DNA from 3 places in the Sphaerisporangium sp. NPDC051017 genome. Region 2 is predicted to be linked to each of the others. Evidence: predicted binding sites of a transcription regulator. Region 2 holds the regulator's gene; each other region holds the start of a gene.
The links. Region 2 encodes HrcA, which represses chaperone genes, less so after heat shock. Its sites were predicted from a motif close to TTGGCACTCTCNNNNNGAGAGTGCCAA; they were not measured.
Positions count from the first base shown of each region.

Region 1: the regulator HrcA is predicted to act here: its motif matches at 1,402-1,428, upstream of AB0M95_RS08975 (DNA starvation/stationary phase protection protein).
Region 3: the regulator HrcA is predicted to act here: its motif matches at 6,709-6,735, upstream of AB0M95_RS37190 (FmdB family zinc ribbon protein).

Region 1 covers NZ_JBFBCI010000007.1:95,788-105,470, forward strand. Annotated here, with positions in the region: gene AB0M95_RS08965 (VIT domain-containing protein) at 1-601, opposite strand, end outside; gene AB0M95_RS08970 (helix-turn-helix domain-containing protein) at 598-1,392, opposite strand; gene AB0M95_RS08975 (DNA starvation/stationary phase protection protein) at 1,510-1,977, shown strand; gene AB0M95_RS08980 (P-loop NTPase fold protein) at 1,993-5,142, opposite strand; gene AB0M95_RS08985 (helix-turn-helix domain-containing GNAT family N-acetyltransferase) at 5,377-6,318, opposite strand; gene AB0M95_RS08990 (lactonase family protein) at 6,511-7,560, shown strand; gene AB0M95_RS08995 (6-phosphofructokinase) at 7,766-8,791, shown strand; gene thiI (tRNA uracil 4-sulfurtransferase ThiI) at 9,037-9,683, shown strand, end outside.
Region 2 covers NZ_JBFBCI010000068.1:5,274-14,956, reverse strand. Annotated here, with positions in the region: gene AB0M95_RS34860 (amino acid adenylation domain-containing protein) at 1-254, shown strand, start outside; gene rpsT (30S ribosomal protein S20) at 426-698, opposite strand; gene lepA (translation elongation factor 4) at 1,070-2,899, shown strand; gene hemW (radical SAM family heme chaperone HemW) at 2,968-4,185, shown strand; gene AB0M95_RS34840 (DUF4870 domain-containing protein) at 4,263-4,574, opposite strand; gene AB0M95_RS34835 (DUF3097 domain-containing protein) at 4,571-5,392, opposite strand; gene AB0M95_RS34830 (hypothetical protein) at 5,414-6,373, opposite strand; gene hrcA (heat-inducible transcriptional repressor HrcA) at 6,558-7,568, shown strand; gene dnaJ (molecular chaperone DnaJ) at 7,569-8,708, shown strand; gene AB0M95_RS34815 (16S rRNA (uracil(1498)-N(3))-methyltransferase) at 8,796-9,542, shown strand.
Region 3 covers NZ_JBFBCI010000081.1:14,414-24,096, reverse strand. Annotated here, with positions in the region: gene AB0M95_RS37225 (MogA/MoaB family molybdenum cofactor biosynthesis protein) at 1-448, opposite strand, end outside; gene moaC (cyclic pyranopterin monophosphate synthase MoaC) at 445-915, opposite strand; gene glp (gephyrin-like molybdotransferase Glp) at 912-2,111, opposite strand; gene galU (UTP--glucose-1-phosphate uridylyltransferase GalU) at 2,131-3,036, opposite strand; gene AB0M95_RS37205 (5-formyltetrahydrofolate cyclo-ligase) at 3,061-3,645, shown strand; gene AB0M95_RS37200 (LCP family protein) at 3,693-4,793, opposite strand; gene AB0M95_RS37195 (potassium/proton antiporter) at 4,923-6,425, shown strand; gene AB0M95_RS37190 (FmdB family zinc ribbon protein) at 6,773-7,150, shown strand; gene AB0M95_RS37185 (S-methyl-5'-thioadenosine phosphorylase) at 7,745-8,551, shown strand; gene cpaB (Flp pilus assembly protein CpaB) at 9,050-9,683, shown strand, end outside.

The DNA.
Region 1 (9,683 bases), on a different contig from region 2:
GCAGCAGCACCGGCGGGCTGATCCGCGAGGCGTCCGGGACGGCGTCGGTGTCGGGCGCCACGCCGTCGCCCGCCGCGCGCTCGTCCAGCGGCGTGCCCGGGATGTACCGGGGGGCGACCACGAGGGGGAAGCGGAACGTCGCGGCGCCGTCCTCGTACGGCAGCGGCTGGCTGAGCGCCAGGCGCACGGTCACGTGCTCGCCCGGCAGGATGTTGCCGACCCGGATGGTGAAGACGTCGGGACGGTCCTCCTCGGCGATGGCGGCCCTGCGGCCCTCGGCCAGGGCGCGGTCGTAGTCCTGACGGGCCTCGCCGCGCTCCTTGAGCACGCCCTCGACCACGCGGCCGTCGGCCTCCATGCGGAAGGACGTCACCGCGGCGCGGTCGGGCAGCGGGAAGACGTACGTCGCCTCCAGCGGCACGTCGAAGGGGTTGCGGAACACCTGGGCCACGCGGACGCCGGAGGTCAGGCCGGTGATCAGCGCCTCCACCTCGACGCTCTCCAGCGGCAGGTTGCCCCGTTCGGTGCGCAGCGCGCCCAGCCCCGCGTCGGGCGTCGGCGCGTACTCACCGGGCTTCAACGAGGTGATCTGAACAGTCATGGGTGCATCCCTTCGGACGGGCCGGACAGGTGGCGCTCATTGAGGACGGACAGCAGGGGGGCGGCGGCCTCGCGCAGCGCGGCGATGTCGCCGGGGGAGGGCGCGCGGCCGTCGAGCAGCAGCGTGATCCCGGGGGCCAGCCGCACGCCGTGCACGAGCCCGTCGGCGTGCGGGAGGACCCCGTCTGCGGGGGCCGCGGCGGCGGACGGGACCGGGAACGGCGGCGCGGACGGCGTGGAGGTGGCCGTGAACGGGTCGGCCTCGGACGGTGTGACGGCGGACGGTGTGACGACGGGCCGGGCCGTGACGGGTGGGGCGGTGACGGGGGCGGGGGAGGGTGCGGCGGGCGGGGCCGGGTGCTGGGCCCAGAAGCGCGGCCGGGGCGGTGCGGGTGGCGGTGCGGGTGGCGGTGCGGGTGGCGCTGTGGGATCGGTCACAGCGGCGCCGTCCGTGTGATCGGGGTGGTCAGGCGCATCGGGGACGGGGAGCCGGGCGATCGCCTCCAGGGCGCCGTCGGTCGCGCCGGTCAGCTCGGCCTGGATGTCGGCGATGGACAGCCCATCGGCCTGGCGGCGCTTGACGGCGACGAGCTGGAGCAGGTGACGCCTGCCGTACAGGGCGACCCTGCCCCGGCGGGTCAGCGGCGGGTCGAGCAGGCCGATGGTCGTGTACCAGCGGATGAGCCGTTCGTTGGGCACGTCGCGGACCCGGCCGTTGGGGCGCGGCGCGGCGGGGCCCAGCGTGTCCGCCGCCCGCTCCGCCAGCTCTCCGATGGTCCAGGTGTCACTCATACCTTCATAGTGACACTGCAATCATTACAGTGTCAACGTTTAGCCCGGGCCGGACCGGTTATGGCGGAAAGAGACACGAGGCCCCGAAACCGGTTATCTCTGAGGAGGAGAACCTCCATGGCCCACATCACCAGCCCACTTCCCGCCGACAAGCAGAAGATCGTGGGTGAGGCCCTCCACGGCGCGCTCATCGATCTCCTCGACCTCTCGCTCGTGGGCAAGCAGGCCCACTGGAACCTGATAGGCCGCAACTTCCGGTCGCTGCACCTCCAGCTCGACGAGATCGTCGCCCTGGCCCGCAAGGGCGCCGACGACGCGGCGGAGCGCGCGGTGGCCGTCGGCGTGAACCCGGACGGGCGCGCTACGACGATCGCCCGCGACACGCACGTCCAGCAGCTCGACTTCGGCTACATAGAGGACGCCAAGGTCGTCACGGTCTTCACCGAGATACTCGCGGGGATCATCGCCCGCATGCGCGAGCGCATCGAGGTGACCGGGGACGCCGACCTCGTCACCCAGGACCTGCTCATCGAGGTCACCGAGGACCTGGAGAAGCAGCACTGGATGATCCAGGCGCAGCGCTGACCCCGCGGGCGGTACTCACAGCAGGTCGCGTGCGAGGCCGGCGACCGAGGGCGGGGCGGACAGCAGGACGCGCAGCGCGTCCCAGCGGGCCGCCCCGCCCTTGCCGTTCCTGAGCAGCCCCGCCTCGGCCAGCGCGCGGGCCCATTCACGCCGCCCGGGGACGGCCGCGGCCCGTTCGAGCCGTTCCAGGACGGTACGCCCCTCGCCGGGGGGCTCGGAGTCCTCGCGTTCGTTCGGCTCCCCGTCCGGGGCCTCCGCGTCGCGGGCGAACAGCGACAGCAGGTGCGGCCACCGCACCGTGAGCACCGCCAGCTTGGCCACCTCGTCGTCGCTCGCGCGCGGCGCCCCGGCCAGCGCCCGCCGGTAGGTGACGAACGAGTAGAACCGGAACACGTTCACGTACCGCTTCAGCTCGCGCGGATTGCTCAGCGTCAGCGCCGGGAGCACCCGCTCGATCGCCGCGTACGCGTTCTCGTCGCTGTAGATGTCGTCGTAGACGCGGTCGGCCGCCAGCCGCGCCGCCGCGCCGAGCCCGCCGATCGCGTCGTACGGCGCTCGCGGGGACGTGCGGGCCGCCCGGCCGCGCGGTGCCCCCATGCCCACGGCTCCCGTCCTGGTCGGGCCCGTCCTGGTCAGGAAGGTGATCGACGTCCGCCGCGAGAACAGGCCGGGCCCGGGCGTCCCCGGGACGGTGGTGGCCCCGACGGCGTCCTGGACGCGGCGGGCGACCGCGTCGAGGTCCTCGGCCGTCGGGCGCAGGGCCCTGATCGCGGACTCCATGCGGTCGACCAGTTCCGGATCCGGCTGCGCGGCCCGCCCGCCCGCGCCGGCCGTGTCCCGTGCCTCCGCGACGGGTCCTTCGCGCGCGGGCGGCACGTCCAGCAGGGTGCGCAGGTACGCGGGGATCCGCTCGCCGTCGTCCAGCAGCGGCACGCTCAGCGGAAGCTGGATGATCTTCTCCAGGAACCGCCACCCCAGCCCCGAACGCTCCTCGGCGCTCGACGGCAGCGTGCGCGCGAGGTCCTGGTAGGCGACCTCGACGTGCGCCGCCACGACCTCCGGCTCCATCGCCAGCACGAACACGCAGTTGGGGAAATCCCCGGCCAGGAACAGGTTCACGGCCTCGATGACCTGCGCGACCGTGCCCGGTGAGCACCGGTCGAGGTCGTCCACGAACACCACCAGCGGCCGCTCCTCGGTCGCCACCATGCCGAGCACGCGCCGCATGTCCGTCTGCACCAGGTGCAGGAACCCCGTCCGGGACCGGTATCCGGGATCGGGCGCCAGCTCCTGGGCCTGCGCCGGCGACCCGAGCAGGTCAGGCTGGCGCACCAGCTTGCGGAAGGCCGTGTCCGCCGACTCGCCGAGGAAGCGCGTCAGCCGCACGGCCGCGGCGGCCATGAGCAGCAGAGACCCGCCGGACCCGACGGCGGCGGCCGTGCCGCGCAGCAGCGACCCCACCGCGGGGAACAACGCGCCCGCGGCGAGCGACGCGCCCGTGAACAGCAGCGTCCCGCACAGCGCCAGGGCGACCGGCAGCAGGCGCGTGGCCGCCAGCCCGTAGCCGCGCCGGCGCACGGCCTCCCGGTCGACCCGGGACAGGTTCAGCGTCAGCCAGAAGCGCTCACGCTCGCCGCGCGGCAGGCGGCCGGTGACCTGGCTGATGATCTCGTGGGCCAGGCCCGCCCACACCTGCTCGCCGTTCTGGTACATCCACGGGTTGAACCAGACGGTCGGCCGCCAGTGGCCGGGCCGCAGGGGCAGCTCGCCGGGCGTCGCCCGGTCGGTGTCCTCCTCCTCGGGCCGTTTGGCGCGGGCCAGCACCTCGGCGTTGGTCACCCGGCCCCGCCGCCTCCGGGCGCGGCGCGCGGCGTCGGGCCCGCCGAGGTGGATCTCGGCGGCGCGATCCTCGGCCGCGCCGGGGTCGAGCAGGTCCTGGATCATCCGCATCAGCGAGGTCTTCCCCGCCCCCCACGGGCCCTTGACGCCGATCGTGAGCGGCGGGCGGGTGTCGGGGTGGCGGATGAACGCGGCGACGGCCTCGGCGTGGACGCGGTGGCCGAGCCGGTCCTGGAGCGTCCACCGGTCGCCGGTGAGCCGCGCGCGGGGCCGTACGGGACGGGCGGCGGCGCGGCGGCGGCGCAGCAGGGCCGACACGTGCGCCGGCTCTCCCGCCTCCAGCCTGCCCGCGACGCCGTGCCGGATCGCCGGGGCGGCAAGCGGGGCGTCGCGCCCGAGCAGCCCCCAGGCGCGCAGCTCGCGCAGGGCCTCCTCCGGTGGCCCGCCCTCGGCGAGCAGCCGGGCCACCTCCGGGGTGAGCGGCTCGTCCTCCTCCAGCAGCGCGGCCCGGCGCAGCAACTGCCGGGCGTCCGGGCCGAGGTGCACCTCGTAGATCCGGTTCACCAGCTCGGCGGCCGACATCGGCGGCACGGCGTCGCCGAGGACGGCCAGGCGGGCGAGCGCGGGCCCGAACTCCTCGCCGAGATCGTGGACGGCGCGGCGCGGCGACGCGACGCCGATCAGCTCGCCCTCGCCGTAGGTCAGCAGGAACGGCGCGCGGTCCGCGCCGAGGCCGGCGCAGCGCTCCTGCGCGTAGCGGAACAGGTCGCCGACGGAGACGGTACCGTCGCGGTCGAGGTCGGCCTCACCCGACAGGATGCCGTCGGCGAGGATCCCGGTGAGCGACACCGGGCGGCCGTGCCGCGCGGGCACGAGCGCGCTGGTGGTGAGGGCGGCGGCCGCCACCACGGGCTCGCCGCGGACCGGCAGGCGGCCGGTGGCCTCGTGCGGCGGTCCCGGGCTCGCGCTCACCAGCCAGCCGAAGTCCACGATCAGCAGCAGCGCCGCTCCGTCGGAGCGCTCGACGCGGCCGGCGAACTCGTCCATCAGCGCGCCGAACTCCCGCCGCCCCCATCCCGACTCGGTGGACCAGCGCACGAGCAGCAGGTCGCCGGGCTCGACCGTGTCCAGGAAGGCGCCGACCCGCCCGTGGTCGGCCGCGTCGCCCTCGGCCGTCTCGACGGCGTACCCCTCGGCGGTGAGCGCGTGCACCAGCCTGCGGTCGGCCCCGGCGGCCCTCGGAACGCCCTCGCGGTCGAGGAAGACCAGCGCCTTGCGCGTCCTGATCGCCGGAGCGGGCGGGGCTGAGATGATCAACGAGGTCAACGGCGGCTCCCCTGGCCGGGCGGCGGGCTCGGACGTCCCCGGATCCGGCGACGCGGCGCCCGCACGATGATCGCAGCCCGCCGGCCCCGGCCCGGGCGCGGCGCGGGAGGCGAGACCGAGGCCTTGCCCGGCGTTTGCCGAGGCTTGCCGATCTTCACCGAGCCCTTTCCCGAGTCCCTTCCCGAGCCTTTCCTTTCGAGCCGCGGAGAGCCGCTGAGAGCCGCCGAGGGCCGTTCAGAGCCGCTGCGCGCGGGGCTCCGGATCAGAGAGGTCCCGCGACCAGCTCTGGACGGTGACGTCCGCGCCGTAGGAGCGCTCGTCGTGCTGCTCGTCGAGCGTGAAGCCCGCCCGCTGGTAGATGCGCCGCGCGGCGGCCAGCGCGTCGACGGTCATCAGGACGATGCGCGCGTACCCGGCGCGACGGGCGAAGGCCAGGCACTCCTCGACCAGGCGCCCGCCGAGGCCCATGCCCCGGGCGGACGGCTCGACCAGCAGGACCCGCAGCCGCGCCGTCCGGTCGTCCTCCCTGACGCACATGATCGAGCCCGCGGGCTCGCCGTCCACCTCGGCGATCCAGCACGCCTCCCGCTTGGGGTCGTGGTGCTGGACGTAGTCGGCGACGATGCGCGCGGTCATCGCCTCGAACGTCTCGTCCCAGCCGTACTCCTCGGCGTACACCACGCCGTGCCGGTGGACGATCCAGCCGAGGTCGCCGGGGCGGGGCGGGCGGATGACGCACGGCCCGCCGCCGTCGCCGTCGCCGAGGACGCGCCGGATGGCGGCCATGCTGGAGGTCAGCCGCCGCCGGTCCTCCCCGGCGAGGGACGTCAGCAGGTTCCGCACGTCCGACGCCGACGCCGCGTCCAGCGTCCGCCACACCTCGTGGCCGCAGGGGCTGAGCCGCAGGACCTGCCGCCGGGCGTCGGCGGCCGAGCGCGCCCGCGTGACCAGCCCGCCGGACTCGAACCGCGCCAGCATGCGGCTGAGGTAGCCGGCGTCCAGGCCGAGCAGCCGCCGCAGCTCGCCGGTCTCCATCTCCTCGTGCGCGCGCAGCTCGAACAGGACCCTCGCCTCGGTCAGGGAGTACGGCGTGTCGTGCATTCTGGCGCCGAGGACGCCGATCACGCGCGTGTAGAAGCGGTTGAAGGCGCGGACTTCGGTGACGAGCTCATCCATCGCTTGCTCCAATCAGCGGATTCGTTGACCGAGTCAAACATATTGAGGTGCCGAAGATCCAGACCCCGGCGCCGTGGAAACGCCGGGCTCCGTGCGGGAAAAGCGAAATCCGATGCGGGACGGGGACGCACCGGACGATCCATGTGGCGACAACGAGGATCAAGGAGAGGGCGGGGCGCTATCGTCGGTGCCATGACTTCGGGGACTTCGGAGACTTCAGGCAACGGCACGCGCGCCGCGGGCCACGAGGTGGTCTACATCGGCGGATACACCCCGGAGACCGGCGGCACCGGCCTCGGGCTCACGGTCGCCCGGCGGGAGGGCGGCGCGCTCACCGCGATCGCCGAGACCTCCGCGCCCGGCCCGTCCTTCCTGGCCATGCACCCGCGCCTGCCCGTCCTGTACGCCGTCCTGGAGCGCGAGGAGGGCGGCGTCGCCGCCTACTCGGCCGACCCCGAGGGCCCCAAGCTGCTCGCCGACGGCAACAGCGGCGGGTCCTACCCCTGCCACCTGGCCGTCGACCCGACCGGCACGTGGCTCGCCGTCGCCAACTACGGCGACGGCACCGTCGCGATGTACCGGCTCGGCAGCTCCGGCCTGTTCGACGGCCGCCCGAGGCTCTTCCCCAACGAGGGCCACGGCCCCGACCCCGTGCGCCAGGCCGAGCCGCACGCCCACCAGGCCGTGTTCGGCCCGGGCCGCACGCTGCACGTCACCGACCTCGGCACCGACGAGGTCCGCCGCTGGCTGATCGGCGCCGGGCCCGAGCCCCACCCGGAGGGGCCCGTGCGCCTGCCGTCCGGCTCCGGCCCGCGGCACATGGCGCGCCACGACGACCGCTGGTACGTCGCGGGCGAGCTGGACGGCATGATCACCGTCCTGGACTCCGCGTGGCGCGAGATCGGGCGCACGCCCGCCAGCCGGTCCTCCGTCCGCAACCACGTCTCGCACATCGAGATCGCCCCCGGCGGCCGCCACCTCTACGTCGCCAACCGCGGACCCGACACCATCTCGGTCTTCGCCCTCGCCGGCGGGGACGGTCCGGGGCTCACGCCGGTCGCCGAGGTCGGGTCCGGCGGGCTGTGGCCCCGCCACTTCGCCCTGGACGGCGACCGCATGTACGTCGCCAACCAGCGTTCCGACGAGGTCGCCACGCTCGCGCTGAGGGACGGCGTCCCCCAGGTCACGGGCGAGGGGTTCAAGGTCGGCAGCCCGTCGTGCGTCCTCGTGGTGCCCGCCTGAGCGGCCCGTTTCACGCCGCCGCGCCGCGTACGGTACGGTCTAACCGCTTGGTCTAGACCAATGTTGGCGCCTGCGGCACAATGCCATGCGGCGGCGGCCACATCGGCGACCTCGACGACATCGGGCGCTCCGGCGGCGGAAGGCGAGTCGATGGCCGCGGAGCTCAACATAGTCTGACTGTGAACCCCATCGGGAGGAACCAGCCATGCGCATCGGAGTACTGACCGGGGGCGGCGACTGCCCCGGGCTCAACGCGGTCATCCGCGCCGTCGTCCGCAAGGGCATCGGCGTCTACGGCCACGAGTTCGTCGGCTTCCGCGACGGCTGGCGCGGCCCGCTCGAAGGCGACACCATGCCGCTGGAGATCCAGTCCGTCCGCGGCATCCTCCCGCGCGGCGGCACCATCCTCGGCTCCTCGCGCACCAACCCCATCAAGATCGAGGGTGGCGTCGACCGCATCAAGGCCAACCTGGCCGAGGGCGGCATCGACGCGCTCATCGCGATCGGCGGCGAGGACACGCTGGGCGTCGCCAAGCAGCTCTACGACCGCGGCGTCAACGTCATCGGCGTGCCGAAGACGATCGACAACGACCTCAACGCCACCGACTACACCTTCGGCTTCGACACGGCCGTCAACATCGCCACCGAGGCGATCGACCGCCTGCACACCACGGCCGAGTCCCACCACCGCGCGCTGATCTGCGAGGTCATGGGCCGCCACGCGGGCTGGATCGCCCTGCACGCGGGCATGGCGGCCGGCGCCAACGTCATCCTCATCCCCGAGAAGCCGTTCGACATCGACAAGGTCTGCGCCTACGTCGAGAGCCGCTTCAAGATCCGCTACTCGCCCATCATCGTCGTCGCCGAGGGCGCCCACCCGATCGAGGGCCAGATGACCCTGCAGGACGGCGAGCTCGACTCGTTCGGCCACGTCCGCCTCGGTGGCATCGGCGAGATGCTCGCCCGCGAGATCGAGAAGCGCACCGGCAAGGAGGCCCGCACCACCGTGCTCGGCCACGTCCAGCGCGGCGGCACCCCGAGCGCCTACGACCGCGTGCTGGCCACCCGCTTCGGCCTGCAGGCGATCGACGCCGCCCACGAGGGCGACTTCGGCAAGATGGTCGCGCTGCGCGGCACCGACATCGTCCGCGTCGGCCTGGACGCGGCGACCTCCGAGCTGAAGACCGTCCCGGTGTCCCGGTACGAGGAGGCCGAGGTCTTCTTCGGCTGATCGCCGGCGCCCGCCCCGGCGGGCGCGCCGCGACCGTACGCCTCCGGCCGCCCGTCAGGGGCCGGAGGCGTTCTCGTTCCCGGGTGTGGCCGAGGCCGGGTCTGTCACCTCCAGGTGAGGGGGCCGGCGGGAGGTCCGGGGGACCGGCAGGTCGTCATCCGGGATAAATTGAGTGGTGCCGCACGCCGGAACGGTCGTCACCCGGCGCGCGCCCGATCCCGACCCTCATGCCCGGAGGCCTCCGTATGTCCGTCGTGCCCCCCTCAGCTCTGGGCGAGCCCTGCGTCCTGCTGAAGCTGGGCGAGGTCGTCCTGAAGGGCAAGAACCGCGAGCTGTTCGAGCGGCGGCTTCAGGCGAACATCAAGTCGGCGCTGAAGAGCTCCGGCGTGCGCGCCGACGTCCGCCAGCGGCACGGCGTCATCGCGATCCTGCTGCCCGAGGGCACGAGCGTGGACGTCGCCGACACCGTCGCCGAGCGCCTCGCCGACGTCATGGGCCTGGTGTGGATCCACCGCGCCTGGCGCGTCGCCAAGGACCCCGACGCCGTCACGGCCGCGGCCCTGGAGCTGGTCGCCGGGCGCACCGAGCTGATCGAGCGGCGGGCGACGTTCGCGGTCCGCTCGCGCCGCCGCGACAAGCGGTTCCCGCTGCGCTCCAACGAGCTCGACCGCGTGGTCGGCGGCGAGATCAACGACAAGTACGGCCTGCCGGTGCGGCTGAAGAACCCCGAGCTCACCGTCCACATCGAGGTCGACAGGGACGAGGTGTTCGTCTTCACCGACGGCCTGCCGGGCCAGGGCGGCCTGCCCGTCGGCATCAGCGGGCGCGGCCTGGTGCTCATGTCCGGCGGCATCGACTCGCCGGTGGCCGCCTACCGCATGCTCCGCCGCGG
Region 2 (9,683 bases):
GGAACCGCGACACCGAGGCGACCGCGGCGGCCGGGATCGAGCTCACCGGCCCCGAATCGGTCGGCGGCAACAGCTACCCGGTCACCCTGGTCGTCGAGGCGGACCGGGTGATCCTCCAGTACCAGCGGCACCTGCTCGACCAGCCCACGGCCGAGCACATCGCCGCCGGCTTCCACGCGGTCCTGGGCCGGATGATCTCCGGCCCTGGCGCAAGCGTCGGCGCAGTAGCCGATCACGCAAGAGGGAAGGCGTAGGAATCGTGGTCCTGTGAGCCGTCACGGCGCCCCGGGGCGCCGGGCGGCTCACCCAAGGTGGCGCGGGCCGACTCCGTGGCCCGTGTCATATCCTCCGCTGCAGCCGGCCGAGGCTGGCCGGGCATGGCAAAACGCCGCGTCCTTGGAGGGCGCGGCGTTTGTGCGGTTGGACTACTTGGCGGTAGCGAGAGCGGCGGCGCGCTTGGCGATGGCCGACTTGCGGTTGGCCGCCTGGTTCTTGTGGATGACGCCCTTGCTGACGGCCTTGTCGAGCTGGCGCGAGGCGGCGCGCATGAGCGCGGTGGCCTCTTCCACGTTGCCCTGGTCGGCGGCCTCGCGGAACTTACGGACCGCCGTCTTCAGGGTCGACTTGACGGCCTTGTTGCGCAGCCGGGCCTTCTCGTTCTGCCGGTTGCGCTTGATCTGGGACTTGATGTTCGCCACGAAGAAGCCTCGGTGAATGTCGGTCGGATGGTGGGCGCGCGGGCAGAGAGGGCGCGCCACACGCAGAGGAACAGGCTACCAACATGCCGAGTGCACCCTCAAATCAACGACCTGAAGGACCACGGCACACGCCTGCGCCATTATCTTAACCCCAGCGACGAGCTTGTCGCTCTTGATGGCCGGTAAACTGGGGAGGAAGCGCGGTCCGTACGAGCACGCCGTCGGGGCGAGGTCGCCCACGTGGTGTGCGTCCGCGCTGCTCTGCTGTCCGGGGTGACGCTCCCAGGGTGAACCACCTGGGCGTGTCGCGACGGACATCGGCTGGCCCGCCAGCCGCCTGATCATCGTCAACCCTGCCGAAACGGACACCGGTGCGCACCCAGCCTGGCCAGACCGACCCCGCGTTGATCCGCAACTTCTGCATCATCGCGCACATCGACCACGGCAAGTCCACGCTTGCCGATCGGATGTTGCAGCTCACCGGTGTGGTCGACGCCCGGCAGATGCGCGCGCAGTACCTCGACCGCATGGACATCGAGCGTGAGCGCGGCATCACCATCAAGTCCCAGGCCGTGCGGCTGCCCTGGGACGGCCATGTCCTCAACATGATCGACACGCCCGGCCACGTCGACTTCACCTACGAGGTCTCCCGGTCGCTGGAGGCGTGCGAGGGGGCCGTCCTGCTGGTGGACGCGGCGCAGGGCATCGAGGCGCAGACCCTGGCGAACCTGTACCTCGCCATGAACGCCGACCTGACCGTCATCCCGGTGCTCAACAAGATCGACCTGCCCGCCGCCCAGCCGGACAAGTACGCCGAGGAGCTCGCCCACCTGATCGGCTGCGAGCCCTCCGACGTGCTGCGCGTGTCGGGCAAGACCGGTGAGGGCGTCGGCGCTCTGCTCGACCAGGTCGTCCAGCAGATCCCGGCCCCCGTGGGCAACGCCGACGCCCCCGCGCGGGCGCTGATCTTCGACTCGGTCTACGACACCTACCGCGGCGTGGTCACCTACGTCCGCGTGGTGGACGGGCAGCTCTCCAAGCGCGAGCGCACGATCATGATGTCCACCGGCGCCGCGCACGAGACGCTGGAGATCGGCGTCATCTCGCCCGAGCCGGTGCCGTCCCTCTCGCTCGGCGTCGGCGAGGTTGGTTACCTGATCACCGGCGTGAAGGACGTCCGCCAGGCCCGCGTCGGCGACACCGTCACCTCCGTCGTGCGCCCCGCCGACGAGGCCCTCGGCGGCTACGAGCACCCCAAGCCGATGGTGTACTCCGGCCTGTATCCCATCGACGGCGACGACTACACCGAGCTGCGCGAGGCCCTGGACAAGCTGCGCCTCAACGACGCGGCCCTCGTGTACGAGCCGGAGACCTCGGCGGCGCTCGGCTTCGGCTTCCGCTGTGGCTTCCTCGGCCTGCTGCACATGGAGATCGTCCGCGAGCGGCTGGAGCGCGAGTTCAACCTGTCGCTCATCTCCACCGCGCCCAACGTCATCTACCGGGTCGTCATGGAGGACGGCAAGGAGCTCATCGTCACCAACCCCTCTGAGTTCCCGGCCGGCAAGATCGCCGAGATCCACGAGCCGGTGGTGAAGGCGACGCTGCTGTCCCCGTCCGACCACATCGGCGCGATCATGGAGTTGTGCCAGGGCCGGCGCGGTTCCCTGCTCGGCATGGACTACCTCTCGGAGGACCGGGTCGAGATCCGCTACACCCTGCCCCTCGCCGAGATCATCTTCGACTTCTTCGACCAGCTCAAGTCGCGCACCCGCGGGTACGCCTCGCTGGACTACGAGCCCTCGGGCGAGCAGGAGGCCGACCTGGTCAAGGTCGACATCCTGCTCCAGGGCGAGGCCGTGGACGCGTTCAGCGCGATCGTCCACCGCGAGAAGGCGTACGCCTACGGCGTCGAGATGGCCAAGAAGCTCAAGGAGCTGATTCCGCGGCAGCAGTTCGAGGTGCCGATCCAGGCGGCCATCGGCGCGCGGGTCATCGCCCGCGAGAACATCCGCGCCATGCGCAAGGACGTCCTCGCCAAATGCTACGGCGGTGACATCAGCCGTAAGCGCAAGCTGCTGGAGAAGCAGAAGGAAGGCAAGAAGCGCATGAAGATGGTGGGACGGGTGGAGGTCCCGCAGGAAGCCTTCGTCGCCGCCCTGTCCACCGAGAACTCCAGCGCCGACAAGCCCGCCAAGAAGTAGCCGTTCCTACGGCCGCTCTCTCCGTTCGCGGGGCGTGAGGACCGTCATCGGTACTAGAAACTGGACATATGCCATCCGTAGTTCTTGACGGCGATCCCGTTCCCGCTTCAGGGGAACTGCCCGCGAGCGCTCTTGAGGGGCTCGGGGCGCGGGCGTTCGGGTTCTACGTGCATGTGCCGTTCTGTGCCACGCGGTGTGGGTACTGCGACTTCAACACCTACACCGCCGCCGAGCTCGGCCCCGGCGCCTCGCGTGCCGACTACGCGCGTACGGCGATCGAGGAGGTACGGCTGGCGCGCCGCGTGCTCGGGGACGTCGAACTGCCCGTCCAGACCGTCTTCTTCGGCGGGGGCACGCCCACCCTGCTGGCGGCCGGCGACCTGGTGGGCGTCCTGCGCGCCGTGGACTCCGAGTTCGGGCTGGCCCCGGGCGCCGAGGTCACCACCGAGGCCAACCCCGAGTCCGTCGACCCGGCCTCCCTCGAACGGCTGCGCGCCGGGGGTTTCACCCGCGTCAGCTTCGGCATGCAAAGCGCCAGCGAGCACGTCCTGGCCGTCCTGGACCGCCGCCACACCCCCGGCCGCCCCGCCGAGGCCGTACGAGAGGCCCGCGCGGCCGGGTTCGGCCACGTCAACCTGGACCTGATCTACAGCACGCCGGGGGAGACCGACGACGACTGGCGTGCCTCGCTGGCGGCGGCGATCGACGCGGGCCCCGACCACGTGTCGGCCTACTCGCTCATCGTCGAGGACGGCACCCGCCTGGCCGCGCGGATCCGCAGGGGCGAGCTTCCCATGCCGGACGACGACGTGGCCGCCGACCGCTATCTCATCGCCGACGCCATGCTGGCCGAGGCCGGGTTCTCCTGGTACGAGGTCTCGAACTGGGCGGCCTCCGAGGACGCCCGATGCCGCCACAACCTGCTGTACTGGACCGGCGGCGACTGGTGGGGCATCGGGCCCGGCGCGCACGGCCACGTCGGCGGCACCCGCTGGTGGAACGTCAAGCACCCCGCCGCGTACGCCGCGCGCCTGGCCGAGGGCGCCTCGCCCGCCCACGCGCGCGAGGTGCTGACCGCGGAGGACCGGCACGTCGAGTGGCTGATGCTGGAGTTGCGGCTCGACACGGGCTTCCCGCTGGCAGAGATCCGCCCGGAGGCCCGCCCGGCCGTGGCCCGCGCCCTGGCCGACGGTCTGCTCGACCCCGGCCCGTTCCGGGCGGGCCGGGCCGTGCTCACCCTCAAGGGGCGCCTGCTGGCCGACGCGCTGATCCGCGACCTGACCTGACCAGCGCTGACCCCTGACGTGACCGACGCCGATCCGCGACCTGACCTGGTCACGGGCCGGACGGGCCTGGCCGGGGGTCAGCTGACGAAACGGATGTTCAGGGCGTAGCGGAAGTTGGACCCACGGTTGGCGGCGACCGCGCCCACGATCGTCATGATGAGCGAGCCGATCCACAGCAGCGGCATCAGCAGGAACCCGATCATCACGATGACCAGCACCGCGCACACGACGTAAGCGATGATCAGCGTGAGCTGGAAGTTCAGCTGGCCGTATTGACCGGACTGCTGCGGCCCCTGTCCCTGCCTTTGGTCGCCGGAAGAGCCCGGAGACCCTGGAGACCCCGGAGCGCCGGGAGCGCCGTAGGGACGGTCGTACGGAGACTCGGTCATGGGAGCTCCTCGGTGGTCACGAAGTCGATGAGTTCCTCGACGCGCCCGAGGAGCTCGGGTTCGAGGTCGGTGTAACTGTGAACGGAGCCGAGGATGCGCCGCCACGCCTCCGACGGCTCCACGCGCCAGCCGAGGGCGTCGATCACGCCCTCCTTCCACGGGACGCCGCGCGGCACCGACGGCCAGGCCGGGATGCCCACGGCCGACGGCTTCACCGCCTGCCAGACGTCCACGAAGGGGTGCCCGACGACGAGCACGTTCGGCGAGGTCACCTGTGCGGCGATGCGGCTCTCTTTGGACCCGGCCACCAGGTGGTCGACCAGCACGCCGAGCCGCCGGCCCGGGCCGGGCCCGAACTCGTCCACGATCGCGGGCAGGTCGTCGACGCCCTCCAGGTACTCGACGACGACCCCTTCCACGCGCAGGTCGTGGCCCCAGATCTTCTCGACGAGGGCCGCGTCGTGGACGCCCTCGACGTAGATGCGGCTCTCTTTGGCGACCCGCGCCCTCAGCCCGGCGACGGCGATCGACCCGGACGCGCTGCGCGTGGGGCCCTTCGCGGCGGCGGGGGCCGGGCGCACCAGCGTGATCGTCTTGCCCTCCAGCAGGAAGGCGGCAGGGGCGAGCGGGAACACCCGGCGCCGCCCGAAGCGGTCCTCCAGCGTCACGGCCTCCTTGTCACAGGCCACCACCGCGCCGCAGAAACCCTCGTCGGCGTCCTCGACCACGAGCCCGGGGTCGGCGGGGATCTGAGGGATCTTCCCGCGCAGGGGCCTGCGCCAGTCTCCGGCGAGCACGTCGCGTCCGTAGTCCCGCATACCTGGGCACGCTAGCAAAGTTCACGCGCCGTACGGCGTCCCCTGCGACCACGCGCCGCCGGGGGAGGCCGCCGCGAGACGCCTGCGCGCCCCTCGCCGCCGCACGATCACCACGATCGTGACGACGAACGCGAGCAGGAAGCCCGCGGTCGGGATGAGGAAGGCCGCCGCCGCGCCCCCGGCGACCGTGCCGACGGCCGCGGTGAGGGTCTTGCCGACGCCGAAGACGACCTGGCCGCCCTCCGACCGGCAGCTGATCTCGTAAGTTCCCGGCGCAGGGACGGCGATGTCGAACATGCCCTCCCACGTGCGCCCGTTGACGGTGACGGTCTGGTGGAGGCTCACGTTGGTGAGCTTCACCGGGTTCCCGGCGGAGTCCTGGGCGAGGCAGGTCACGTTGGCCGGCCCGGACGAGGAGGCGTACAGGATGGGCTTGTCGGCCGGGTCGAGCGGGGCGGAGACCTTGCCGCCGCTCGGGAAGACGTGCGTCGGCGCGGCCTGGTCGATGGTCTTGGTCACCGTGCCGAAGCCGATGACGATGCCCGCGACGAGGCTCGCGATCGCGACCAGCCAGGCGGCCAGGATCCAGCGGCGGCGCGGGCGGATGTCCGCGGCCGGGGGCCTGTACGCCGGACCGCCCGGCGGTGTGCCCTGGCGGGGACCGCCCGGGTACGGACCGTACCCGGGACCGTGTGGTGGCGCGCCGAGGCCGGGACCGCCGGGCGGAGGGCCGTACGCGGGTCCGCCGGGGGGAGGTCCGTACCCGGGGCCGTTCTGCGGCGGGCCGCCGTACCCGGGTCCGCCGTACCCGGGTCCGCCGTGCCTGGGTGTGCCGTGCCCGGGTGCGCCCGGAGGGGGGCTTCCCGGTGGCGGGCCGTACCCGCCGGGCGGAGGGCCAGGGGGTGGCCCCGGTCGCTCTGGGGTGCCCTGGCGTGGGATCCAGGGGTTCGGCTCGTTCGGACGGGGGTCGTTCTGGCTCATGATCCCAGTGTGGACGAAGGTGCTTGTCATCAGATAGCAAGTGGCTTGTCGCTGACCGGGTGAGGTCGTGCCTCCGAGTTATCGCACGCCGACGACATGAGCCGTACACTTGGCACTCAGGAACACAGAGTGCCAGCCGACCCCCCTTCGCGGGGGCACACTCGCGAGGCAGGAGGTGAGCACGTTGCTCGATGACCGTAAGCTGGCCGTCCTGCGCGCCGTTGTCGAGGACTACGTGTCCACCAACGAGCCGGTCGGGTCGAAGGCGTTGGCCGAGCGCCACAATCTGGGCGTCTCCCCGGCCACCGTCCGCAACGACATGGCCGTGCTCGAAGAGCAGGGGTACATCACGCAGCCGCACACCAGCGCGGGCCGCGTGCCGACCGACAAGGGCTACCGGCTGTTCGTCGACCGGCTGTCCCAGATCAAACCGCTGTCGGCCGCCGAGCGGCGGGCGATCGAGACGTTCCTCGCGGGCGCCGTCGACCTGGACGACGTCGTGACCCGCACGGTGCGCCTGCTGGCCCAGCTCACGCGCCAGGTCGCCGTGGTGCAATATCCCTCGCTCACGCGCTCGACGGTCCGCCACGTCGAGCTGGTGCCGCTCGCCGAGCGGCGCATCATGCTGGTCCTGATCACCAATACCGGCCGGGTGGAGCAGAGGGTCGTCGAGCTTCCCGAGATCGTGGCCGACGACCAGGTCGCACACCTGCGGGCGCTTCTCAACGCCTCGCTGGACGGGTGCGGGCTCGGCCGCGTGCCGGAGACGATCGCCGATCTTCCTGATCGCCTTCCCGAGGAAGACCGACCGGTGGCGGCCACTATCCTGTCGGTGTTGCTGGAGACTCTGGTCGACCGCCACGACGAGAAGGTCATCTTCGCCGGGGCCGCCAACCTCGCGGGCGACTTCAGTGTCGGCCTGCGTGAGGTGCTGGAGGCCCTGGAGGAGCAGGTCGTGCTCATGCGCCTGCTCGGCGAGGCGGGGGACCACTCCGCGCTGATGGTGCGCATCGGCTCGGAGAACCCGTACTCAGGTCTTCACGGCACCTCGATCGTCGCCGCCGGTTACGGTTCGGGCGACAACGAACTGGCTCGGCTCGGAGTGCTGGGCCCGACGCGAATGGACTACCCCGTGACAATGGGAGCGGTGCGCGCGGTGGCGCGCTATGTCGGCCAGATCCTGGCGGGGTCCTAGGTGGCCCGCGACTATTACGGCATCCTCGGGGTCCGCCGTGACGCCAGCCAGGACGAGATCAAGAAGGCCTATCGCCGGCTCGCCCGCGAGCTGCACCCGGACATAAACCCCGACCCTGAGACGCAGGAGCGGTTCAAAGAGATCAACCAGGCGTACGAGGTCCTGTCGGACCCGAACAAGCGCCAGATGTTCGATCTCGGGGCCGATCCGATCGGCGCGGGCGCGGGCGCCGGGGCCGGGGCCGCCGGGTTCGGCGCGGGCTTCCCGTTCAGCGACATCATGGACGCGTTCTTCGGTGGCGCGGGCGGCTCGCGGGGCCCCCGGTCCCGGGCCAGGCGCGGGCGCAACGCGACGATCCGCGTCGAGCTCGACCTCGCCGAGTCCGCGTTCGGCACCACGCGCGAGCTGGTGGTCGACACCGCCGTGCTGTGCACCGTCTGCCAGGGCTCGGGCGCCGCGCCGGGCACCCACCCGGACACCTGCGACATGTGCCACGGCCGCGGCGAGGTCTCGCAGGTCACGCGGTCGTTCCTCGGCCAGGTCATGACCGCCCGGCCGTGCCCGCAGTGCGGCGGCTTCGGCTCGATCATCCAGCACCCCTGCCAGGAGTGCTCCGGCGACGGGCGCGTGCGCACCCGCCGTACGATCAAGGTCCGCATCCCGGCCGGCGTCGAGGACGGCACGCACATCCAGCTCGCCGGCGAGGGCGAGGTCGGCCCCGGCGGAGGCCCTCCGGGCGATCTTTTCCTGGAGATCGTCGAGCGCCCCCACGAGATCTTCGAGCGCCACGGCGACGACCTGCACTGCACGGTGGAGATCCCGATGACGGCGGCGGCCCTCGGCACCATCCTCACGGTCGAGACGCTGGACGGCGCCGAAGAGATCGACGTGCGGCCCGGTACGCAGTCCGGGCAGGTCATCCCCCTGTACAGCCGGGGCGTCCAGCGGCTCAACGAGACCGGCAGGGGAGACCTGCTGATCCATGTGAACGTCGAGACCCCCACCCGCCTCGACCCCGCGCAGGAGGAACTGCTCCGCGAGCTGTCCAAGCTGCGCGGCGAGGAACGTCCCCCGGGCAAGTTCGCCCCGGGGCAGCAGGGCTTCTTCTCCCGGCTGAGGGACGCGTTCAACGGCCGCTGACAGTCGCTGACAACGGGCGGCCTCCGCCACGCGCGGAGGCCGCGCGAGCGGTTCGCCAAGGCCGGGGCGCCTGGCTAAGGTTTGCGGGTGAGCGTCCCTGTCTTCCTCTCCGACGATCTCTCCGGTGACCTCTCGGGCGATGTCGAGCAGATCACGCTGGCCGGCCCCGAGGGGCGGCACGCCGCGGCCGTGCGCCGGTTGCGCGCCGGGGAGCGCGTCGACCTCACCGACGGCAGGGGAGCGGTGGCCGAGTGCGTCGTGCGCGACGTCACCGGCAAAGATTCGCTGAGGCTGGACGTGCTGGCGCGGCGTGTCGTCCCGTCGCCCGAGCCCCGCCTGGTCGTCGTGCAGGGCCTGCCCAAGGGCGACCGTGGCGAGCTGGCGGTCGAGATGATGACCGAGGCCGGGGTGGACGTGATCGTGCCCTGGGCCGCCGCGCGCTGCGTGACGCAGTGGAAGGGCGAGCGCGCGGGCAAGGCGCTGGCCCGATGGAGGTCCACGGCCAGGGAGGCCGGCAAGCAGGCCAGGCGCTTCCACCTGCCGGAGGTCACCGAGCAGGCCACCACCGCCGACGTCGCGCGGCTGCTCAAAGTGGCCGCGGCCGCGGCCGTGCTGCACGAGGAGGCCGCCCTGCCCCTGGCGGGCCTCGATCTGCCGGCGACCGGGGACATCGTGACGGTCGTCGGCCCCGAGGGCGGTATCACCGACGAGGAGGTCGGCCTGTTCCGGGACGCGGGCGCCACCCCGGCGCTGCTCGGCCCGACCGTTCTGCGCACCTCGACGGCGGGAGTGGCCGCCGCCGCGGTCCTGCTGTCCCGCACCGGCCGCTGGTAGGCCGCGCCCGTCTGGACATTCCGGCTCGGCAAGAGCCCCAGAACGCCCCAGAAGATCGGGGGAAGCCTCCGGAAAGCGGCGATAACCCCCGGAAAGCCCCGCGCCTCCATGTGAGCCCCGGGAGGGCCGTGCAGAGGCGCG
Region 3 (9,683 bases), on a different contig from region 2:
GGTCGATGACGTGCCGGAGTACGGGTGCGAGGACGGCCATGCCGTCGCGTACTCCTCCGGACGAGCCGGGCAGGTTGACGACGAGGGTCGTCCCGGCCTGGCCGGCCAGCCCGCGCGAGAGGATCGAGGTGGGTACTTTGTCGCGGTTGACCTGACGTATGGCCTCGGCGATGCCGGGGATCTCGCGGTCGATGACGCGCCGGCTCATCTCGGGGGTGAGGTCCGTGGGGGTGAGCCCGGTGCCTCCCGTGGTGACGATCACGTCGTATCCGGCGCGGACGCCGTCGCGCAGGGCGGCCTCGACGGGCTCGCCGTCGGGGACGACGCGCGGGCCGTCCACCTGTTCGCATCCGGCCTCGGCGAGCAGTTCGGCCAGCAGTTGCCCCGATTTATCGGGATAAATGCCAGCAGCGGCCCGGTTGGAGGCCGTCACGACCAGCGCCCTCACGGCCGGTTCCAGACGCCGGTCTTCCCGCCGGTCTTCTGCTCGACCCGGACGTCGCTGATCACCGCCGCCGGATCGACCGCCTTGATCATGTCGACCATGGCCAGCCCCGCCACGGAGACCGCCGTCAGCGCCTCCATCTCGACGCCCGTACGGTCGGCCGTCCGCACTCGGGCGGTGATCTCCACCCCCGAGTCGACGACGGTCAGCTCGACCTCCACGCCGTGCAGCGCGATCGGATGGCACAGCGGGACGAGGTCGGGCGTCCGCTTGGCCCCCATGATCCCGGCGACGCGGGCGACGCCGATCGCGTCGCCCTTGGGCACGTCCCCGGAGCGCAGGATCGCCACGGCCTCGGGCGACAGCAGCACCCGGCCGGTGGCGCGCGCCGTGCGGACGCCGACGTCCTTGGCCGAGACGTCGACCATGCGCGCGGCGCCGGACTCGTCGATGTGGCTCAGCTCGCTCACAGCGGGATCACCTCCACGGTCGTCCCCTCGGGAAGCTCGGTGACGTCGTCGGGGATCACGATCAGCGCGTTCGCGCCGGCGAGGGCGGCGAGCTGGTGGGACCCCTGCCTGTGCACGGGGGTGACCGAGCCCTTCCCGTCCAGGACCCCGCGCAGGAAGGACCGCCTGCCCGCCGGAGACCGCGCCCCCGACGTGATCACCGCGGAGACGGTCGGAGGGGGGCCTGCGGGCAAACCGCGCATCTTGGCCAGCGCGGGCTTCACGAAAAGCACGAAAGAGACGTACGACGAGACGGGGTTGCCCGGCAGCGCGAAGATCGGGACCTGCCGCTCGCCGAGCACGCCGAACCCCTGCGGCATCCCCGGCTGCATGGCGACCTTCTCGAACCGGACGGTCTCAAGCGGCGACAGCGCCTCCTTGACGGGCTCGTACGCGCCCATCGATATGCCACCGGAGGTGATCACGGCGTCGGCGTCGCCGAGCAGCCCCTCCAGGGACTCCAGGAACTCCGCGGGGTCGTCGCCCACGGCCCGCCGCCGCACCGCCTCACCGCCCGCCTGGCGGACGGCGGCGACGAGCGTGAAGCTGTTGGACTCCCAGATCTGCCCCGGGCCGAGCGGGGTGCCCGGCTCGACCAGCTCGGCGCCCGTGGAGAGCACCACGACCCGCGGACGGGAGCGGGCGAGGACGGCCTGCCTGCCCACCCCGGCGAGGATGCCGAGCTGAGCGGGCCCGATCTCGGTGCCCGCGGCGAGCACGGCGTCGCCCGCGCGGACGTCCTCTCCGGACCGGCGGATGGCGTTGCCCACCGGCGCGGGCCTGCGGATCGCGACGCGGTCCGTGCCGCCGTCGGTCCACTCGACGGGCACCACCGCGTCGGCGCCCGCGGGCACCGGCGCGCCGGTCATGATGCGCGTGACATGCCCCGGCCCGACCGCCCGGGGAGCGCTCTCGCCCGCCGCGACGTCGATCGTGACCGGCAGCACGACGGGCGCCGCCTCGGTCGCCGCCGCGACGTCCCCGGCTCGGACGGCGTACCCGTCCATGGCGGAGTTGTCGAACGGCGGCAACGCGACGGGCGACCGTACGTCCTCGGCCAGGACGGCGCCGAGCGCGAAGTCCAGGCCGAGGCCGACGGGGTCGATCGGTCGTACGGCGGTGAGAATCTCGGCCAGGTGCGCGTCAACCGATTTCATCGCGGCCATGATCTGATTCTCACACGGAATGCTCGTCGAGGAACTCGCGCAGCCAGGGGATGAACTCGGGGGCGAGGTCGGGACGGTCGGCGGCGAACTGCACGACCGTGCGGAGGTAGTCGAGCTTGTTGCCGGTGTCGTACCGGCGTCCGCGGAACAGCACGCCGTGGACGGGCCCGCCCTCCTCGGTGGAACGCCCGGCGAGCTCCAGCAGCGCGTCGGTGAGCTGGATCTCGCCGCCGCGCCCGGGCGGGGTGTTCTCCAGCACCTCGAACACGGCCGGGTCGATGACGTACCGTCCGATGACCGCCCAGTTCGACGGGGCCTCGTCGGCCGGGGGCTTCTCGACCAGGCCCGTCACCCGCACCACGTCGTCCTCGTCCGTAGGCTGGATCTCGGCGCAGCCGTACAGCGAGACCTGCTCCCGCGGCACCTCCATCAGCGCCACGACGCTGCCGCCGTAGGTGTCGCGCACCTCGATCATGCGCTTCAGCAGGTGGTCGCGGTGGTCGATCATGTCGTCGCCCAGCAGGCAGGCGAACGGGTGGTTGCCGACGTGCTGCTTGGCGCACAGCACGGCGTGGCCGAGCCCCTTGGGCTCACCCTGGCGTACGTAGTGGAAGGTGGCGATCTCGACCGGTTCGAGAACCTGCGAGAGACGCTCGGAGTCGCCCTTGGCCGCCAGCACCTCCTCCAGTTCGTACGCGCGGTCGAAGTGGTCCTCGATGGAGCGCTTGTTCCGGCCTGTCACCATGAGGAGGTCAAGCAACCCGACCGAGACCGCCTCTTCGACGACATACTGGATGGCCGGCTTGTCGACGATCGGCAGCATCTCTTTCGGGGTCGCCTTGGTCGCCGGCAGGAAGCGCGTCCCGAGGCCGGCGGCGGGAATGACGACTTTCGTCACTGGATCGTAGTCAGCCATGAATGCACCTTAATGGAGGGCCGAGTGGACAAAGCGGAGCTGCGCCGGAGGATCGTGGCCGCGCGCACAGGGCTCGCCGATCCGCGCGACTCGGCGACCGCGATCAGGGAAACGCTACTCGACCAGCCCTGGGTGCAAATGGCCGGGCTGGTCGCCTGTTATTGGTCGACGGGCTCCGAACCTTCGACGCACGGCCTGATTTTCGCGCTGTGGAAGCACGGCGCGACGGTGATCCTTCCCGTCCTGCGCCCGGACAATGATCTCGATTGGGCCGTTTACGATGGCCCTGACTCGGTGGCGCCCGGCCCGCGCGGCATGATGGAGCCCGTGGACACGCGGCGCGGCGTGGACACCGTCCGCACGGCCGCCCTGGTCATCGTGCCCGCGCTGGCGGTCGACCCGTCCAGCGGCGTGCGGCTCGGGCGCGGCGGCGGCTCGTACGACCGGGCGCTCGCCCGGGTGGGGCCGAATGTTCCGACGGTCGCATTGCTGCACGAGGGCGAGTTGATCGAGGGAATTCCCGCGGAACCACATGATCGGGCCGTGTCGATGGCGGCCCTGCCGTCCGGCATCGTCGGCGTCGGACGTGATCGGACGCGACAGTTGTGATTGGCGGGGTTACCGGGACCGGCGTCCGCGAACCGGTGTGATTCTCGTCACGAAACGATTTGGAGGTCGTCGAGACCGCCATTGTCCTTGAAGTATTCACCCAGCGAGTCGTTGCGGACCGCCTCGAAGAAACGTGCGCCCTCCTTCTTGTCGAGGCGGACGACGCTGGCGCCCTTGACCGTGCCCGCGCCCAGGGTCGGAATCGTGGCGGAATCCACCGTTTCGGGGCGAATGTTGCGCAGTTCGAGGGCCAGGTCGCGCAATGTGCTCAACGTCACACCCGAGTCGACGCTGACCGCGTGGGTGAGCGCCTCCAGGAAGTCGTTCAGTTTGAACGGGTTGGTCAGCAGATCCTTGCTTATGATCTTGTGGCCTAACGCCCCGACGAACGCCTGCTGCCGCTTGATCCGGTCGAAGTCCCCGCCCGGCAGGTTGTAGCGCTGGCGGACGAACAGCAGCGCCTTCTCACCCTCCAGGTGCACCATGCCCTGCGGCCAGGTGACCTTGTTCATCGGGTCGTACACCTTGCGCGACACGTACACGTCCACGCCGCCGACGACCTTGCTCATCTCGACGAACCCTTGGAAGTCCAGCGCGGCGAAATGGTCGATGCGGACCTTCGTGAGGCCCTCGATGGTCTTGATCAGCAGCTTCGGCCCGCCGAAGGCGTAGGCGGCGTTGATCTTGTTGTTTCCGTGCCCGGGGATGGGGACATAAGAGTCGCGGGGGATGCCGATGAGCGTGAGCCGATCCCGGGCGGCCGGGACATGGACGATCATGATCGTGTCGGCCCGCTGGTTGCCCGACTCGCCCGGGCGCTTGTCCGATCCGATGAGCAGCCAGTTCTGCGCGTCGCCCACGGCCTTCGCCGGACGTCCGGCATCCTCGGGGAACGCTCCGGGGATCCGCTCGATGTTGCCGTTCAGCGAGATCTGACGCTCCATCACCAGCGCGAACGCCGCCGCCACCACCATGGCGAGGACGAGCACGGTCACGATCACCAGGCGGCGTAACAGCCGCCGCTTCCTCGGCTTCTCCGGGTTCTTCGAGGACGCCTCGGGGACGTCGTCACCCTCGCCGGGGGCATCCTTCCTCAGCCCGTCGAGAACCGAGCGGCTCTCCACGACCGGGGAAGCGTCGTCCGTCACTGCCGTCCACCCATGATTCCGTTTGACCTAGCATCCGTGTCGCGTGTGACCGTAGCTCAAAGTAGTTCATCGTGGTAGAGGACTACACCAATACGCCACAATGGGCGGAAAACATGAGGAGGAGAGCCGGTGAACCTTAATATTTGGCTACTCCTCGCGTCCATCGTCGTGATCGCGGCCATCGCGTCCGTACGGATCGCGCACCGCACCGGACTCCCCACCCTGCTCATCTACCTGGGACTCGGCCTGCTCCTCGGCGAGGCCGGGCTGGGCATCCAGTTCGAGAACGCGCAGCTCGCGCAGCAGATCGGCCTCGCCGCGCTCGCCGTGATCCTCGCCGAGGGCGGTCTCACCACGTACTGGCCGCACGTACGCCGGGCCGTGCCGACCGCGCTCCTCCTGGCCACGATCGGCGTCGGCGTGAGCATCGTCGTACTCGCGTCCGCCGCGCACTGGCTGCTGGCCATGGACTGGCGCACGGCGCTGCTGCTCGGCGCGATCCTCGCCTCCACCGACGCGGCGGCCGTCTTCTCCGTCCTGCGCCGGCTCCCCCTGCCACAACGACTCTCCGGCATCCTGGAGGCCGAGTCCGGATTCAACGACGCGCCCACCGTCATCGTCGTCGTGCTGCTCAGCAAGCTGAACGCCCCTCTGCCCGGCCTCGGCCAGGTGATGTACGAGGCCGCCTTCGAGCTGACCGTCGGCTGCGCGGTGGGCCTCGCCGTCGGGCCGCTCGGAGCGTACGCCCTGCGCCGCGTCGCACTGCCGTCCTCCGGTTTGTACCCGATCGCCGTGCTCGCCCTCGCGTTCATCGCCTACAGCGGCGCCGCCCTGCTGCACGGCAGCGGCTTCCTCGCCGTCTACCTCGCCACGCTCGTCCTCGGCAACACGCGCCTCCCCCACCGGCCGGCCACCCGCGGGTTCGCCGAAGGGGCCGCCTGGCTCGCCCAGATCGGGCTGTTCGTCATGCTCGGCATCCTCGCCAGCCCCTCCGAACTGCCCGCCACCGTGGTCCCCGGCCTCATCGCGGGCCTCGCCCTGCTGCTCCTCGCCCGCCCCGCGTCCGTCGTCGTCTCCGCCCTGCTCGTACGGACCGCGCGGGTCGACCGGCTGTCCTGGCGCGAGCAGGTTTTCCTGTCCTGGGCCGGTCTGCGCGGCGCCGTCCCCATCGTGCTCGCCACCATCCCGTGGGCCGCCGGGATCGTCGGCGCCAAAGGCCTGTTCAACGAGGTCTTCGTCATCGTGATCGTGTTCACGTTCATCCAGGGGCCCACGCTGCCGTACCTGGCCCGCGTCCTGCGCGTCGGCGCCCCCGAGGAGGCCCTCGACCTCGGCGTCGAGGCGGCCCCGCTCGAAGAGCTCAACGCCGACCTGCTCCAGGTCACCATCCCGCCCGGATCCGGGCTGCACGGCGTCGAGATCTTCGAGCTGCGGCTGCCGTCGGACGCCGCCGTCACCATGGTCGTCCGGGAAGGACACTCATTCGTCCCCGAGGACTCGACCCGGCTCCGCGCCGACGACCAGCTGCTCGTCGTCACGACGGCGGCCTGCCGTGAGCGGGTGGAGCGCCGCCTGCGCGCGGTCAGCCGACGCGGCAAGCTGGCGGGTTGGTACGGCGAGAGCGGCGAGTAGGCCGCCCGGCCCTTGGCGACCACCGGGGCTCGTGCCGGGTGTTACCGGGCGCCCCGGGTATCGCCGGGCGCCCCCGAGCCCATCACAGGACCCCAGCACATCACCCCGGTCACCCCAGACCCTCCACGGCGGAGATGACGGACTCCGGCCGCACGACCACGGCCGCCGGTCACCGCACGCAGGACAAGGCACAGGCCAGACGCCTCTGCGGCCACTCCCGGGGCCCTCCCGCCCGGGATTAGAAGCCGGCTGGGTGGCGTTCAGCCTAATCGGCTGCGTACCATTAGCAGTCGCATCGGTAGAGTGCCAATCTGCGTGAGCATACTGAGCCATACAAGGAGGAGTGCGTGCCCACATACCAGTACGCCTGTACCGCTTGCGGTGAAGGGCTCGAGGCGGTCCAGCGATTCACCGACGACCCGCTGACCACATGCCCCAGCTGCCAGGGCCAGCTTCGCAAGGTGTTCTCCGCGGTCGGCATCGTCTTCAAGGGATCGGGCTTCTACCGGACGGACAACCGCTCGTCCGGTTCCTCCAGCGCCTCGACCTCGTCGTCCTCCACGTCGACCAGTTCGTCCGGCTCGTCGAGCTCCGACTCCGGCAACGGCTCCAGCGCCGCCGGTGGGTCCGGCTCGGCCTCGGGTTCCGGCTCCGGCTCCGGCTCGGGCTCGGCGAAGAAGGAGCCGGCGTCGGCCAGCGCCTCCAGCAGCAGCTCATCCTCCTGACGACGCCACGGGTTGTACGGCTCGTACGGCCACCCCGACGCCGTACAACCCTCCCACCAAGATCACCCCGACACGGCATTCCCAGCCGCGCATGTCACTGACCGCGGATGACCCCGCGGCGAGTCGTCCTTCGTCTGGGGCTGATCTCGGAGCGCGAGCCGACAAGACGGCGCCGCGGCCAGCACACCCCATTCCCCAGCCTCGCACGTCACCGACCGCAGATGACCCCGCGGCGGGCCGTCCCTCGTCCGGGGCTGATCTCGGAGCGCACGAGCCGGCAAGACGGCGCCGCGGCCGACGGTCCTCGGAGGTCTGGTCTGACTCCGTCTCCTCCTCTGCACAGAGAGCGCTCCGCACAGCGAGTGCAACGCGGGAGCCTCCGGCAACGCCGCGACATGCCACCCTGACAAGGCACGGGCCCGGGCGGCTCGGTCCGCAGACGAGGCCGCCTCGGAGGCGAAGCGCCCTTCGATGACGGAGCCTGTCCAGGGCCGAGACATAAATCCGTTTCCGCTCCTGTGCACAAGCCGGAGTTATCCACAGGCGGCGGCCTCACGCGCATCACGCCCAAGCCGGGGCGCTAATGTCGTGGCCATGGTCACCAGAGCGGACATCGGAGTCATCGGCGGCTCAGGCTTCTACTCCCTCCTCGACGACGCTGAAGAGGTCGAGGTCACCACGCCGTACGGGCCACCAAGCGACCCCATCACCATAGGGCGCATCGGCTCCCGCACGGTCGCGTTCGTGCCCCGTCACGGCCGCGACCACCGCTTCCCTCCCCATCGCATCCCCTACCAGGCCAACCTGTGGGCCCTGCGCTCGCTCGGCGTCCGTCAGGTGCTCGCCCCGAGCGCGGTGGGTTCGCTGCGCGCCGAGTACGGCCCCGGCACGCTGGTGATCCCCGATCAACTGGTCGACCGCACCACCAGCCGCGCGCACACCTATTACGACGAGGGCGGCGCGGTCCACGTCCCGTTCGCCGACCCCTACTGCGCGACCGGCCGGTCCCTCGCCTGCGCGACGGCGAGCGCCGAGGGCTGGGACGTCGTCGACGGCGGCACCCTCGTCGTCATCGAAGGGCCCCGCTTCTCCTCCAGAGCCGAGTCACGCTGGTTCAGCGGCAACGGCTGGACGATCGTCGGCATGACCGGCTACCCCGAGGCGGCCCTCGCCCGCGAGCTCGCCCTCTGCTACACCACGCTGGCCCTGGTGACCGACCACGACGCCGGGGTGGACGTCGGCGAGGGCGTCACCCAGGAGGAGGTCCTCGCCTTCTTCGCCGCCAACAGCGAACGCATGCGCACCCTGGTCGCCTCAGTCGCCGCCGCCCTCCCCACCGACCGCCCCTGCCACTGCCCCAACACCCTCGACGGCATAAAACTCCCCTTCCCCCTCCCCTAACCTCAACCCCCGCCCTGCCCGCCCGCCCTGCGCAAAGCCCTGCCCTCACCTCACCGACCCGCCGATCAAGAACCCCGGCGAGCGGGCGTTCTGCTCCAAAGACCAGCCCAAAGCGGACAGCTATCCGTCTTGTGCGGCCGGAATGGACCAGATCGTCGAGGACGGGGCGACGGCGCAGCGAAGAACACCCCCGTAGCACCCGGCGCCTCCGGGCCGCTCCCGCATGCCCAAGGGGCGCTCCCGCATACCCAGTGGGTAATCGAATCCCCAGCGAGTACCCGCTTCCACCGACTACCACCGACTCCCGCCGGCTTCCGGCCGACTCACGACGAGTCCCGACGACCCGACTTTCTCCACCCGGCCTCCCCTACCCGGCGCCGCGTCGGTGGGAAGGGGCGTCGGTGATGCCGGCGCCCTGACACGGCGAGCTAACCCGGCGCGAACGGCAACACGACGGGCATACCTCACCGCCCAACCTCACCCCCCTCGGAGCCGCCCATGCGAACCGCGATCCCGCGCGTCGTCAAGATGCTCAACCGGCGACGGCGAATCCTGGCAGCGGCGCTCGCGGCGATGGCGACCCTCTGCCTCGGCCTCTCCGTACGTCCCGCGCCGACCACGGAAGTCCTCGCCGCCGCACGCGACCTCGCCGGAGGCCCGCTGTCCGCGTCCGACCTGACCGTGGTGCGCCTCCCCGAGGACACCGTGCCCGACGGCGCGCTACGTCCCGGCACACGCGTCACCGGCCGAGTCCTGACGTCCCCCGCCCGACGGGGCGAACCGCTGACCAACGTTCGCCTGCTGGGTCCTTCCCTGGTCGACGCCTACGGTCCCGGCCTGCTCGCCACCCCTGTACGCATCACGGACGCCTCGTCCGCCCGCCTACTCCGCGCGGGCGACATCATCGACGTCATCGCCTCCGCCCCGAAATGGGACGACGCCGTCAGCCCCGCGACGGCCACGGTGGCGCAGTCCGTCACCGTCATAGCCCCACCGGCTTCCACCCGTTCCGCCGACCCCACGAACTCGATGGGCGAGGCCGGCGCCCTCGTCGTCCTGGCCGCCACCGCGGACCAGGCCCAGCGACTCGCGCAGGCGGCCACAGCCTCACGCCTGTCCATCACCATCCACG